DNA from 2 places in the Pseudoalteromonas sp. A757 genome. Region 1 is predicted to be linked to the other one. Evidence: predicted binding sites of a transcription regulator. Region 1 holds the regulator's gene; the other holds the start of a gene.
The links. The regulator ArgR, encoded in region 1, controls arginine synthesis, uptake and breakdown. The targets are predictions, from matches to a motif close to ANTGAATANNTATTCANT.
Positions count from the first base shown of each region.

Region 2: DRB05_RS22385 (aspartate aminotransferase family protein) is a predicted target of ArgR. The motif match lies at 4,545-4,562, and genes of this name have one in related genera.

Region 1 is NZ_QNQN01000074.1:123,737-131,203, reverse strand. Features, by position in the region: gene DRB05_RS20145 (OB-fold-containig protein) at 1-580, opposite strand, end outside; gene argR (transcriptional regulator ArgR) at 984-1,451, opposite strand; gene mdh (malate dehydrogenase) at 1,693-2,625, shown strand; gene serA (phosphoglycerate dehydrogenase) at 2,689-3,918, opposite strand; gene rpiA (ribose-5-phosphate isomerase RpiA) at 3,930-4,583, opposite strand; gene DRB05_RS20120 (5-formyltetrahydrofolate cyclo-ligase) at 4,688-5,317, opposite strand; gene DRB05_RS20115 (hypothetical protein) at 5,314-5,847, opposite strand; gene DRB05_RS20110 (carboxypeptidase) at 5,987-7,467, opposite strand, start outside.
Region 2 is NZ_QNQN01000074.1:655,140-662,606, reverse strand. Features, by position in the region: gene rpe (ribulose-phosphate 3-epimerase) at 1-432, shown strand, start outside; gene DRB05_RS22405 (HAD-IA family hydrolase) at 432-1,097, shown strand; gene trpS (tryptophan--tRNA ligase) at 1,123-2,127, shown strand; gene DRB05_RS22395 (aminodeoxychorismate/anthranilate synthase component II) at 2,315-2,896, shown strand; gene DRB05_RS22390 (HDOD domain-containing protein) at 3,110-4,285, shown strand; gene DRB05_RS22385 (aspartate aminotransferase family protein) at 4,643-5,854, shown strand; gene astA (arginine N-succinyltransferase) at 5,922-6,935, shown strand; gene astD (succinylglutamate-semialdehyde dehydrogenase) at 6,951-7,467, shown strand, end outside.

The DNA.
Region 1 (7,467 bases):
GTGTAAGGGGGTCATGTTCGATAAGTAAGGCATTGTCTCCTAGTGTGAAAGTGTTTTCTTCGTCCGAGCGCACTTCGATAAGTTGCTCTGTTCCTTGAATATATACTCTGGCTTGACCAAACGTGTTGTTAACTCTTGATGTTGCAATAACGCATTCGAGCCCAACCAGCGCTTGCTTTGATGTGGTTTCTTGGCTTTCGAAAAAGCGTCGTAGTGGCCTTACAATGACGGCGGTTAGTGGTAATGCAACAATGAGGCTAGCAAGCATAAATACCGTGCCCATCAGGTAGTAAAAAATGCCATTACCCAGCAGGTAAGCAAAAAACTGTTGCACATAAATACTGGTAATCCAGCCTAGCGCGATGATTAAACTCAATGAAATACTCACTGGGACACCACCAAAAGCGACCTCCCAAAAAGAACCAGAGCTTGCGCCTTCGGCTTCAATATCAACATCGCCTTCTAAGATATCGATATCAGCAAAACCAAGTAAAGCAATTAACCAGAACAACAGCACAATCAGTAGTAGTGTTGAAAAAATAACAGTGGGAAACGTAAATGCAGTATTTAAAAATTCCATTGCTGTTCCTTAGTTCCTTGTATTTCCATTTTTTGCGGTAGGGGGCCTATCAATGTTATTAGGTGTCTCTAATTTGTCAGAGCGATTGAATCCCCGTTCCGTATCATAGGATAGTGAGATGATTGAGTAAAGAGAATAGCGAGCAGATCCAATGAGCTTAAATGCCGCCGAAAATAAGCTATAGAAGCTAATCAATCAGCTTAAAAAACTATCCACGCGTAATGAGAAAATCCCACCTTGCGTTTCTAAAGTTGCCACACACGGACATATTATGTCAAACATTTTTTGCTGTAAAGATAAGCAGTTTATTCTGTTTATTGTAATAGTGAGAAAGCGTAATTGCTCAGAGGAAAGTACCAGAGTAAGTGCTAACTTGTGAGTCAGCACTAATAAAAATAACAGACTAAACGTTATCGAACAGGGTTTTTACTTTGTCTAAAGTAATGTCGATTTCAGAGACTTTTGCAGGCGCAATGAAAATCGTGTCATCGCCAGCAATGGTACCTAATACGCCATCTGCGGTACCTAAAGAGTCAAGTAATCTTGCAATTAATTGTGCAGCCCCCGGGCTGGTTCGAATTATAATCATCATTTCGTTGTGCATAATATCAACGACTAACTGACGCAAAGGACTTTTTGCTGTCGGTACGCTCATTTCTGCGGGTAAACAGTAAACCATTTCTTGCTTAGCATTGCGTGTACGTACAGCACCAAACTTGCTCAGCATGCGCGACACTTTACTCTGACTGACATTGTCAAACCCTTGTTGTTTTAGAGCATCAACAATTTCGCCTTGAGAGCCAAAGTTTTCTTCTTTTAAAATGGCTTTAAATGCTTTGATAAGTGCTTCTTGTTTTTCTTGCGGCTGCATAGTCTGTCTTCTTTTACGGCTAATCTTTAAATTCTACACAAAACCACTAAGATTCCCAAATTTGCGCGACCAAAATGACAGTCGTAAAGCATAAATAGACAAAGTGTCGCGATCTTTACACTTTTATTTAAGACATTAGTCAAAAAATCTCGAAAATAACCGTGATTAATTTGTGTTTAACAGCGCTTTTCATTATCTTTACTGCACACTCAATTCCACCTTCAAATTATGGAGAATTCAAATGAAAGTTGCTGTATTAGGTGCCGCTGGCGGTATCGGTCAAGCTCTATCTTTATTGCTTAAAAATGGTCTTCCAGCTGGCTCTGAGTTAGCGCTTTATGACGTTGCACCTGTTGTACCTGGTGTTGCAGTTGACTTATCTCACATCCCAACTGCGGTAAAAGTAGCGGGTTATGGTAAAGACGACCTAGACCCAGCTCTTGCTGGTGCTGACGTAGTGCTTATCCCAGCTGGTATGCCTCGTAAGCCTGGTATGGACCGTGCTGACCTATTCAACGTTAACGCAGGTATCATCAAGACACTTGCTGAAGGTATCGTTAGAAACTGCCCTAAAGCACTTGTTGGTATCATCACAAACCCAGTAAATGGCACGGTACCAATCGTTGCTGAAGTGTTCAAAAAAGCAGGTACTTATGATCCAGCTCGCGTATTCGGTGTAACAACGCTTGACGTTATCCGCGCTGAAACTTTTATCGCAGAGCTTAAAGGTCTAGACGTTGCTGAAGTTAAGATCCCAGTAATTGGTGGTCACTCAGGTACTACAATTCTACCTCTACTTTCTCAAGTTGAAGGTGTTGAGTTCACTGACGAAGAAGTTGCTTCACTAACAACTCGTATCCAAAACGCGGGTACTGAAGTGGTTGAAGCTAAAGCGGGTGGCGGTTCAGCTACACTTTCAATGGGTGCAGCAGCAGCACGTTTCTGCTTCTCACTAGTGAAAGGCTTACAAGGTGAAGAAGTACTTGAGTACGCATACGTTGAAGGTAACACAGGCGACGCAACATTCTTTGCACAGCCAGTCATCCTTGGTAAAAACGGTGTAGAGAAGTTACTTCCTTACGGTGAGCTAAGCGCGTTTGAGCAAAAAGCAAAAGACGACATGCTAGCGACACTTGAAAAAGACATCAAAGAAGGTGTTGATTTCATGGCGTAAGCCAAATTGATACAAAAAAACCAGTCGCTTCACAGTGACTGGTTTTTTTATGCTTGATTCTTCTTAGTGAAGAATACGTGCTCTGATAGTGCCTTCAACCGCACTTAACTCTTTCAACGCCACTTCAGAGTGGTCACTATCGACGTCGATAACCACGTAACCAATAGATTCATCCGTTTGTAGGTATTGCGCCGCAATATTGATACCGTGCTGAGCGAACGCTTGGTTGATTTGCGTTAATACGCCTGGGCGGTTTACGTGTACGTGCAATAAACGACTTCGGTTTGATAATTCAGGTAGAGAAACCTCTGGGAAGTTAACAGCCGTGACTGTTGAACCGTTATCTGAATACTTCGCCAACTTACCCGCGACTTCCACACCGATGTTTTCTTGTGCTTCTTGGGTAGAACCACCAACGTGTGGGGTTAGCAGAACATTATCAAACTCGCGTAGTGGTGAGACGAATTCTTCATGATTAGATTTTGGCTCAACGGGGAATACATCGATAGCAGCGCCGGAAAGTTTCTTAGCCGCTAATGCTTCAGCTAAGGCGTCGATATCAACAACCGTTCCACGTGATGCGTTAATTAGGATTGCGCCTTGCTTCATCACTTCAATTTCAGCCATGCCAATAAGATTTTTGGTCTGTGGCGTCTCTGGTACATGTAAACTGACTACGTCCGCTCTTTGCAGCAGTTGCGTAAGCGTGTGTAACTGCGTGGCATTGCCGAGCGTTAACTTATCTTCGATGTCATAAAACTCGACGTTCATACCGATATTCTCAGCCATAATGCCGAGCTGGGTGCCGATGTGACCATAACCGATAATACCCAGCGTTTTACCACGGGCTTCGTACGAGCCGTCGGCAGATTTATCCCACTCTCCGCGATGCGCTTTTGCGTTACGTTCAGGAACACGGCGCAGTAACAAGAGAATTTCACCTAATACGAGCTCAGCTACAGAGCGGGTATTAGAAAATGGGGCGTTGAATACGGCGATACCACGTTTTTTAGCAGCATCTAAATCTACTTGGTTGGTGCCGATGCAGAAGCAGCCAATAGCGACCAGCTTTTCAGCCTGTTCTAGTACTGCCTCTGTAAGGTGGGTACGTGAGCGGATCCCGACAAAGTGAGCATCTTTGATCCGCTCGATCAGCTCAGGCTCCGGTAAGGATGTTTTAACGTAGTCTATGTTGCTATAACCGTTGCGCTTTAGTGTCTCAACGGCGCTTTGATGTACGCCTTCTAATAACAAAATTCGAATTTTATCCTTTGATAACGAAACCTTGCTCATCTGTAATCTCACTAGTTGATTTTAGGCCCTTCTGGAGTGCCTGTTATTACAACGTCAGCGCCACGTGCGGCAAATAAGCCGTTAGTCACAACGCCAACAATCTGGTTAATTTTTTCTTCAAGCGCTTTTGCTGCGCTAATTTCTAGGCCATGCACATCAAGAATGACATTGCCGTTATCTGTGATAACGCCTTGGCGGTAAACCGGATCGCCACCTAGTTTTAGTAACTCTCTTGCCACGTAGCTACGCGCCATTGGGATCACTTCAACAGGTAGTGGAAATGCGCCTAGCGTCTCAACATGCTTTGTATTATCAACGATACAAACAAATTTCTTGGCAACTGCTGCAACGATTTTCTCGCGCGTCAGTGCTGCGCCACCACCTTTTATCATTTCGTTGGTGTTATTGATTTCATCTGCGCCATCGACATATACCGCAAGCTCTGACACATCGTTTAACTCGAAAACTTCAATACCAAGTGCTTTTAGCTTCTCTGTTGAGGCTTCAGAGCTTGATACTGCCCCTTTGATTTGATCCTTGATACTGCCAAGCGCATCAATAAAGTGATTTACCGTTGAGCCTGTACCAACCCCAACAATGGTGTTTTCTTCTACATAGTTCAAAGCTGCCCATGCTGCGGCTTTTTTCATTTCATCTTGAGTCATAACGCTACACTTAGTTGTCATTGAAGTTGTATGGAGTATAACTCAATCAAAGTGTCAGCGTCATGGTCAAAAGCGCCTCAAAATGCGCTTAACTATTTGCCTGCTCAATTATTTTTTGGCCAAGTGTACAGTTTGGTTGGAGTGAGGATAGTTGGGAGCGGTACATCCCAAGCAGCTGTTGGTAAGCTTGGAACTTGCTGGCAATCATGAGCAAGACCAACAAGTGCTGGTTTAGCTCGCTGCTCAGCGTAGTGTAACGCCAATGTTCTATCGTAGTACCCACCGCCCATACCGAGGCGATTACCTTGCTCATCAAAAGCAACCAGAGGCATCAAAAGTAAATCCAATGATGCAAGCGGTGCTACTGCTGAGCAATCTAACTTAGGTTCCAAGATAGCATAGCGATTTGCCTTCATGGGTGAGTTTTTTTCATACTTCTGGAAGAGCAGATTAGCATGATTAAAGGGGTGGATTACAGGTAAGAAAACTTGGTGTTTTTTATCCCAAAGTGATTGAATTAAAAGGGATGTATCTAGTTCGCCATCGTTTTGTATATAGACCCCTACATTAGCATTTTTAGGTAGCTCTATATGTTGAAAAAAATTAATGTTTAGGTTTGTCGCAGCTGCTCTCTGTTGCTCTGCTGACAGCGAATTTCTTGCGTTTCTAATCATTTTTCTCAAATTAGTACGAACAACTTGAGATTTATTTATGTTGCTATTAGTTTTATTCATTCTAGCGCGAGCCACTCAGGGAAAAACAAACTTACGCCAAGCAGAATAAATAATACAATGAGTACAGCGAGCAGATAATATAGCCAAGTCTTCGATTTAGCAGGAGGGCTAGGTTCAAAGTCCAACTCATCGAATAGTTCTTTAGACTCCCACTCTTCGTCTGCTGTATCTTCAATTTCAGTATGAGTGGTGGGGGCTATGCGCTGTTCAAGTTCCTCTAATCGCTCTTCGATACGTATTAGACTGCTCGTAATGTAATCTAGCGCTTCAAATACGCGCTCTTGATCTGCATTGGTTGGTGCGGCGGTTGTTTGGCCTTGCAGCTTGGCATTGATCCCAGCGCTTGCAAGTAATTTTACCTGTTTCAACGCTTTGGTTTTATCTGCAGGAGCAAACAAGTTTTTGCCAGCGTAAAATTGCTGAATCTTTGAGGGTGAGGTTTTCAACCGTTCTGCCATTGCGATAGCGGCGCTTTGTTGATCCTTACCGTCGGCCATGCCAACGAAGACGACTTTAAACTGCTCGTTCATGGTGCGTGCCTAAGTTGTAGAGAGATTGTATTGAGTATATCTAGATTATAGGTAACTGTAGACGGATAAAAGAAAATTTTTACAATCTGGTGCACGTTAAGATAAGTGACCGCTTGCGCGGCCACAGTTGGTTGGAAATTTAGTAAAGCGCTGACTGATCCACTTTTGGTGTTGTTTTTAAGATAAACTTGCGGAGATCTTCGTTCGACTTTTGTAAATCTTCATGACGCAGGTACATCATGTGCCCGGAGCGATAACCTTTAAAGCTTAAGCGATCACGCATTTTTCCGCTCGGATCGAGTTGCCACATATTGTATTTGGCATCAAAGTAATTCGTTGCGCCATCGTAATAGCCAGATTGGATCATCACGTTTAGGTAAGGGTTTTGTGCCATTGCTAATCGTAATTGCTCACCGACATTATTATCGCTGTTATCCCAAGGGTGAACGGAGCCAAACATATTGTATTTTACATCGGTTTTATAGGTGAGCTCGGTTGCGAAGTAATGGTTAATCGCAGGGGTAAATGAATGCAGCCAAGAGGTTAGCTCAGGCCAATAATCAGGGCGAGAACCAGCGTCTCTTTTATCAATACCAAGATAGCGTGAGTCTAATCGGCCTAGCGTATAGCCACGGTCACGCAACAGTTCTTTCCAAAATGCCGCAGTAGGAATATCTAGGTTGTTTTGAGCCACAAAACGTTCGCTTAAACCACTATATTTAGCGACGGCCTGTGTCACACTTTGCCTTTCTTGGGGGCTGATAAATGCGCCTTTGGCGAGTGCGGGAAGATATTTTTCAATCGTATATTGTTCAACCTCAGCCAGTACTTCCAGTAAATCTTTATTTTGCAATTCAGAAGACAACGCTTTGTGGTACCAAGCGGCAGCAGCGTAATATGGCAAACGGTTTGCTACTTTAACAGGACCTTCTCGCTTAATGCCGATCTCCGTCGGAGATACCAACACCACGCCATTGAGATAAAGCCACTGATTGTTTTGCATCGCGTGCGCAAGGCCTGACACTCGAGTCGTGCCGTAGCTCTCACCAATCAGGTACTTAGGGGAGAGCATGCGCTCATTGCGGTGAATAAATGTATTGAGCCATTCGGCTAAGTACTTAACGTCAGCATTGACGCCAAAAAACATCTTTGTTTGTTCGGCTTTAGTCGGATATTTACCTTCAGCATTTTTTAGTACGCGAGAATAACCTGTGTTGACTGGGTTTACATAAACAATATCGGCAACATCTAGCACTGAATATGGGTTGTCTTTCAGGCCGTAAGGCTGCAATGGGTACCCTTCGTCATCAATTTTTAATACTCTTGGGCCAGTATAGGCAATGTGCATCCACACGGAAGCAGAGCCAGGACCACCGTTAAATGATATCAATAGCGGTCGCTTGCTCATATCTTTGATTTTTGTGCGCTTATAGTACGTGTAATGCAGCGTTGCAACTGCATCGCCGTTTTCGTTCCACACCGGCTGCGTGCCCGTTGTCGCGGTATAGTTAATACGTTCGCCTTTTATTTCGGCTCTATGCTCAGTTGTTATTTTATGATCTATCTCAATGGCGCGGTTGTGCTCTTCAGCTATGCTTGGCCTCGAGAGTAGAGCACAGC
Region 2 (7,467 bases), 530 kb from region 1:
TTTGCTAAAGCAGGGGCGAGCATTATTACATTTCATCCAGAGGCCAGCGAGCATATAGACAGAAGCCTTGCTTTGATTAAAGAGTCAGGTTGTAAAGCGGGTTTAGTATTTAATCCGGGCACGCCGCTACATTATCTCGATCATGTGATGGATAAAATTGATCAAATTCTATTGATGTCGGTGAATCCGGGCTTTGGTGGACAAAGCTTTATTCCACATACGCTTGAGAAATTAAAAGAAGCAAGGGCACGTATTGACGCTTCTGGTCGCGAGATCCGTCTTGAAGTTGATGGTGGTATTAAAGTGGATAACATTGCTGAAGTTGCAGCGGCAGGTGCAGACATGTTTGTTGCGGGTTCCGCTATCTTTAATCAACCCGATTACAAAGCGGTAATAGACGCCATGCGTCAAGAATTAGCAAAGGTAAAATAATGCGTTTTGAGGGTATTTTATTTGACCTCGATGGCACGTTAGTTGATAGCGTCGAGGATATGTATATGGCGCTCAATTTAACCTTGTGCGAGCTTGCTCATCCAATTGTTAGTCATGCTCTAGTGCGTGAATGGGTGGGTAACGGCATCGATATGTTAGTAAAAAGAGGCCTAAGCGGTAGCCATGAAGTTAGCGAAGCGCTATCGGACAGTTTAGCGCTCACTGCCATTGAACGTTTTAAAGTGCATTATGATGAATTAGTTGGTCAGTATGCGGGTTTGTATCCGCATGTTGAGACAGGGCTATCTGCATTTGCCACAGTGCCAAAAGCCATCGTGACCAATAAAAATCGTGCATTTACGCTAAAGCTGCTGGATAAATTAAATCTCACAGCGCATTTTGATTGTATCGTCTGTGGTGATGATACTGACAAGAAACCATCACCAGCACCACTATTGTTGGCTGCCGAGCGTCTAGGTATACCTGCGGATAAGCTAATTATGGTTGGCGATTCTAAAAGCGATATTTTGGCCGCTCAGGGCGCTAAGATACCTGTGATTGCTTTAAATTATGGGTATAATCAGGGATTCGATTTGAAAGAATTCAATCCACAGTACCTTTGTGATGGATTCTTAGATATTATCCCCATTATCAATCAACGTTAATTCAATGAAGAAATAAAGGAACGACATGAGTAAACCTGTAGTATTAAGTGGTATTCAGCCAACCGGTGGTATGACAATAGGCAATTACGTAGGTGCCATTAACCAGTGGCTTAAACTACAAAACGATCATGATTGTTACTTTATGTTGGTTGACTTGCACGCCATTACGGTTCGCCAAGAACCACAGCAACTACGCGATCGTGTATTAGACGGCGTAGCGCTATATACCGCTTGCGGCATTGACCCAGATAAATCGTCACTATTTGTACAATCACAGGTTCCTGAGCATGCACAGCTAGGTTGGGTACTGAACTGTTATGCACAAATGGGTGAATTAAACCGCATGACGCAGTTTAAAGATAAGTCAGCAAAGCACGCCAATAACGTCAACGTTGGCTTATTCGCCTATCCGGTATTGCAAGCTGCGGATATTTTATTGTATCAAGCGGATCAGGTACCAGTTGGTGAAGACCAAAAACAGCACCTTGAGTTGACCCGAGACATCGCAACGCGCTTTAATAACCTGTATGGCGATGTCTTTAAGATCCCAGAACCTTATATTCCAGAGTTTGGCGCTCGTGTTATGAGTCTGCAAGATCCGAGCAAGAAGATGTCAAAATCAGACGAAAACCCAAATGGTTTTGTGATGCTGTTGGATGAACCTAAGAAGATAGAGAAAAAGCTGAAAAAAGCGGTAACGGATTCAGATGAGCAAGCACGGATTTACTTTGATCGTGTTGAAAAGCCAGGTGTGTCCAACTTACTGACGCTACTCAGTGTTGCAACTAAACGCTCAATTGAAGAGTTAGTGCCAGAGTACGAAGACAAAATGTACGGTCATTTGAAAAAAGACACTGCCGATGCGGTAGTGAATATGCTTGAGCCTATTCAAGCGCGCTTTAAAGAAATCCGTGAAGATCAAACTCTGCTGAACGAAATCATGAAAAAAGGCGCGGAAAAAGCAAGTATTCGTGCCGAGAAAACGCTTAAAGCTGTGTATGACGCCGTCGGTTTTATTCCACGCGGTTGATAAAAACACAAAGAAAAGACACCATTTATGGTGTCTTTTTGTATTAAAAGGGGCGATAGCCCCTTGGCTTAAAGCAGATACTAGATATAAGAAAACCTTCCTGTTGAGTTCGTGATAAAATAGATTTATAACGAAGATCTTTACCCCAGTGGCGAATAGGCTGCTTGGTTCTTTTAGTGGTACCTACATGCTGTTGATGATTGATAACTATGATTCCTTTACCTACAACCTAGTGCAGTATTTTCAGCACTTAGATGTGGATGTGCTGGTAAAGCGAAATGATGAAATCAGCGCCTCACAAATCAAGCAGCTTAATCCTAAATATGTTGTGTTATCTCCAGGTCCTTGTAGCCCTGATGAAGCTGGGATCTCGCTTGAAGTCGTAAAACGTCTACAGGGACAAATCCCTATTCTCGGCATTTGCCTAGGTCATCAAACTATCGCACAAGCTTTAGGTGGCAAAGTCATTCGAGCAAAACAAGTGATGCATGGTAAGACGTCTCAAGTGCACCATAACAACATAGGCGTATTTCAAGGCCTACCATCACCATACGAAGTATGCCGTTACCACTCTTTGGTTGTTGAGCAAAGTAGCTTACCAAATGCTCTAGCCGTAACGGCTTGGACACAGACACAAGAGGGGGAGCGTGATGAAATTATGGGGCTCTTGGCATCCGATAGAGCACTTGAAGGTGTGCAATTTCACCCAGAAGCTATCCTCACGGAACACGGCTTAGCATTACTTGATAACTTTATAAAACGCTTCTAAAGTTTAAACAAAACCAACAGGATTTCGCCTAAGTGTTATACATCCATATTTACTGCGCTTTTGCTGGTTAGACTGGTTTTTGATACATAACTTTTTGATTCTATTGTGCGCAATATCAAATCATAATATTGCTTTTACTGGTATAATGTTAGTCAGTAAGACGATTCTGTTGAGTGCTTAACTCAGTATTTTTCTTTTAGATAAGTAGCATGCATGACGCAAGAAAATAAGCAAATTAGAATGGCACAAGCGCTATCCGAGCGTGCCCATGACCTTCTTATCAGCCTCAACTTTGCGCAAAAGCAAATAGGCTATATCCACACGTTTGATATTAGCTACGGTGAGAATATCGCCCAGCGCACTATGCTAGAGGTGGAAATTGCTGCGGCTGCCAAACGACAAGAAAGTAGTACAAGTCATCACAAATATATTGCTAAAGCGAGTAAGCATCTACATTCCGTTATCGAAGAAGCTATCACAAAGCAGCTGCATGACCTTGATAATATCTATCATGAAGTGATTGGTATTCAAGACTCCGTTCCTGCGATCTTAGATATTCTTGCCGTGCGCTCAGCTTCGGTTGGGCGTTTAGAGCCTTTGGTCAATGACTTAAGTTGGTTGGGTCGTGAGCTGGTTTCGCTAGTCAACTTGCCACAATATCGCAAAAAAAACAGCAAAGGTACGTCTATTAAGGTCGACACGCCGGCATTAGCTTTAAGGTATTTAGGCCTTGAGAACTTGCAAATGGTCATCCCGACAATGGCGGTGAGACATTGGATGCCGCATGCTACAGAACCATTTGGTTTAATGAAGCGTAAATTACGCGAGCTGAGCATGAGCACGGCTATTGCGGCAAAAGAACTGGCGCCATTTTTTGGGGTAAAAGAGCAACATGCATTTACTTTGGGCATGTTACTGGAGCTTGGGAAAGTGGCCTTGATCCGTCTTTATTTACGGACCTTCGAAAAGGTATGGCAAGCCAAGGTACAAATAGCACGAGACAAAAAGCAAAAAGACCTACACACCGCATTAATGGAGTTATCTCCTGATCCGTTATTTTTACGTAACTTGTTGATTGAACACTCGGCAGAGATTTCACGTAAGTTAATTGAAAAAATGGAGTTACGTTATTTGCCCTTTAATGCCGTCATGGAAGAGTATGCGCAAACTTATCTACCTAATGCGCATAAAAACATTACCGACCCACTACCTTTGACGCAAGTGATGCAAAAAGCCTATGGCTACGGACAACTACTTGTTTTAAAAGATAGTCAGTTGATTGAAGACGATGAAGCGGAAATTTTGCTCAATCATTTGGAACTTACCGAGGAAATGCGTCAACAGCTGGCAAAATGTGCGTTCCATAACCTACAGTTGACGATTTTGTAAAAAAAATTGAAATTTTTTTTGCGACTATTCATTCAAAACCTAATCTTAAATGATCTGTGCAAGGCTGCACGGGGCTTGCTTTGCCCTAAATATCTGCCCTAGATAGTTATTCACTTGAGTTGAGAATATATGTTAAACCCTTGAATACTAAGGGCTGAGAACGTGGTATAAGTGAGACAAATAGCGCTTTTTCTGGAATAATGAGCGTATGAATTTTGTGCCATCAAGGGGCGGGTCAAAATACATAGCACCGAATTGGTGTGAATAAATATCCTATCAAGTGGCGGCTACACGCCGACCTCCAAAGGGAAATGACTCCTTGTTTGCACTTTCACTCACCAAATATGAGGAAATAAAATGACTATCAATCGTGAATTGTTTGACGACGTAATGGTACCTAACTACGCACCTTCAGCGGTAATTCCAGTGAAAGGTGAAGGTTCTCGAGTATGGGATCAGGAAGGTCGTGAGTACATCGACTTTGCTGGTGGTATCGCAGTTAACTGTCTAGGTCATTGTCACCCAGCTTTGGTGGGCGCGCTTAAAGAGCAAGGCGAAAAAATTTGGCACCTTTCTAATGTGATGACGAATGAGCCTGCACTACGTTTAGCGAAAAAGCTAACCGATGCGACGTTCGCAGAAAAAGTCTATTTTGCAAACTCAGGTGCAGAAGCGAACGAAGCGGCGCTTAAACTAGCACGCCGTTGGGCGCTTGATAAATTTGGTGCTGAAAAGTCACAAATTATCTCTTTCAACAAAGGTTTCCACGGCCGTACTTTCTTTACTGTGACCGTAGGTGGTCAAGCTGCATACTCTGATGGCTTTGGTCCAAAGCCGGGCGACATCGTTCATACAGACTATAACGATTTAGCTGCATTTGAAGCGCTTATCTCAGACAGCACTTGTGCCGTGATGATGGAGCCGCTACAAGGCGAAGGTGGTATCATTTCACCAACTGCTGAGTTTGTAAAAGGTGTTCGCGAGCTGTGTGACAAGCACAACGCGCTACTTATTTTTGATGAAGTGCAAACTGGTGTTGGCCGCACTGGTGACCTGTATGCTTACCAAGGTTTAAACGTAACGCCAGATATTTTAACAACGGCTAAAGCACTTGGCGGTGGTTTCCCTATCGGTGCGATGATCACAACAACTGAGATTGCAGCACACCTAAAAGTAGGTACTCACGGTTCTACCTATGGTGGTAACCCGCTGGCGTGTGCGGTTGCAGAAGCGGCATTTGACACAGTAAATACAACAGCAGTACTTGATGGCGTAAAAGCAAAAGAGCTGCTATTCCGTGAACTACTAAACGACATCAACGAAAAGTACAACGTATTCAAAGAAGTACGTGGTAAAGGTCTATTGCTTGGTGGTGTGGTCACTGAAAAGTACGAAGGCAAAGCAAAAGAATTCTTAGTTGAAGGTATCAAGCAGGGCGTGATGTCACTCGTTGCAGGCGCAAACGTAGTGCGTTTCACTCCGTCTCTTGTTATTCCAGAAGCTGACATCCGCGAAGGGATGGCACGATTCGAAAAAGCCGTTGCTGCGGTAGTTGCTAACAACGCTTAATACTGGTTGCAAGGTCACCTTTTGGTGGCCTTGTTGTTATCCACATTTTTGAGGAGTAAGCGGGCTCATGATGATCCTTCGCCCAATCCAAGAAAGCGATTATCCAGCGCTTTTAAACATTGCTCACGAATCAGGCCACGGTTTTACCTCTTTGCCTGTAAACGAAGAGCTATTACAGAAGAAGATTGCACGCTCTGTTGCTTCATTTGGCAAGCAAGCAGACAAGCCTTTTGATGAAGGTTATTTATTTGTATTAGAAGATACTGAAACAGGCGAGGTGGTTGGTACCAGCGGTATCGAAGCTGCGGTTGGTTTAGATGATGCGTTTTATCATTATCACCTAAGCAAAGTGATCCACTCTTCACGCACACTCGATGTTTATAAAGCAGTGGATATTTTAACGCTATGTAACGACTACACTGGCGCGACTGAATTATGCACCCTGTTTTTGAAAGATGGCTATCGCAAAGGCGCAAATGGCAAACTGTTGTCTCGCTCTCGCTTTATGTTCATTAATCAACATCGTGATCGTTTTGCTGAGACTGTTATCGCGGAAATGCGTGGTGTTTCTAACGAGCAAGGCGAAAGTCCGTTCTGGCAATGGCTTGAAGAGCACTTCTTCTCGATGGACTTCCCGACAGCGGATTATCTAACGGGGATCGGCCAAAAGGTCTTTATTGCTGAGTTAATGCCTAAGTATCCAATCTACGTAAATCTGCTTAGTAAAGAAGCACAAGCGGTGATTGGTGAAGTTCACGACAATACACGTCCTGCTATTGAGCTATTAAAGAGCGAAGGTTTCACATTTAATGGTTATGTTGATATCTTCGACGCGGGTCCAACGGTAGAAGCAAAAGTGGGGAATATCCGCACGGTTCGCAATAGTGAAACTCGTACTGTAAAAATAGGCGAAAGCAACGGTGGATTCCCTGTTATGGTCGCAAATGGTAAACTTGTTGATTATCGCGCAGCGGTAATCGAGTTAGCCCTGACTGATAGCAATGAAGTAACGCTTGCTCCACATGTTGCCGCGGCGCTAAAAGTTGAAGAAGGCGATCAAGTAAGCCTAGTAAAGATTTAAGATTGGGAACAGATTATGACAACACATGCAGCACAACTAATAAATGGTGAGTGGATTGCAGGACAAGGCGCAAGCTTTAGCTCTGTAAACCCAGCAAACAACGACGTTATTTGGAGCGCAAACGCAGCGACTGCTGAGCAAGTTGATGGCGCAGTAAAAGCGGCTCGTGAAGCTTTCTATTCATGGAGCGACATGAGTTTTGAAGCGCGTTTAGAAATTGTTAAGCGTTTCGCTGAAGTACTAAAAGAAAATAGTGAAGAGCTGGCCATCGCAATAGCTAAAGAAACGGGTAAGCCACTTTGGGAAACTCGTACAGAAGCGGGTGCTATGGTAGGTAAAATCGCGATTTCTGAGAAAGCCTATCAAGAGCGCACGGGCGTTGTTGAAAACCCAATGCCAGTTGGCCGAGCTGTGATCCGTCACAAGGCACACGGTGTAGTTGCTGTATTTGGTCCATATAACTTCCCTGGCCACTTACCAAATGGTCATATCGTACCTGCGCTACTTGCTGGTAACACGGTTGTCTTTAAGC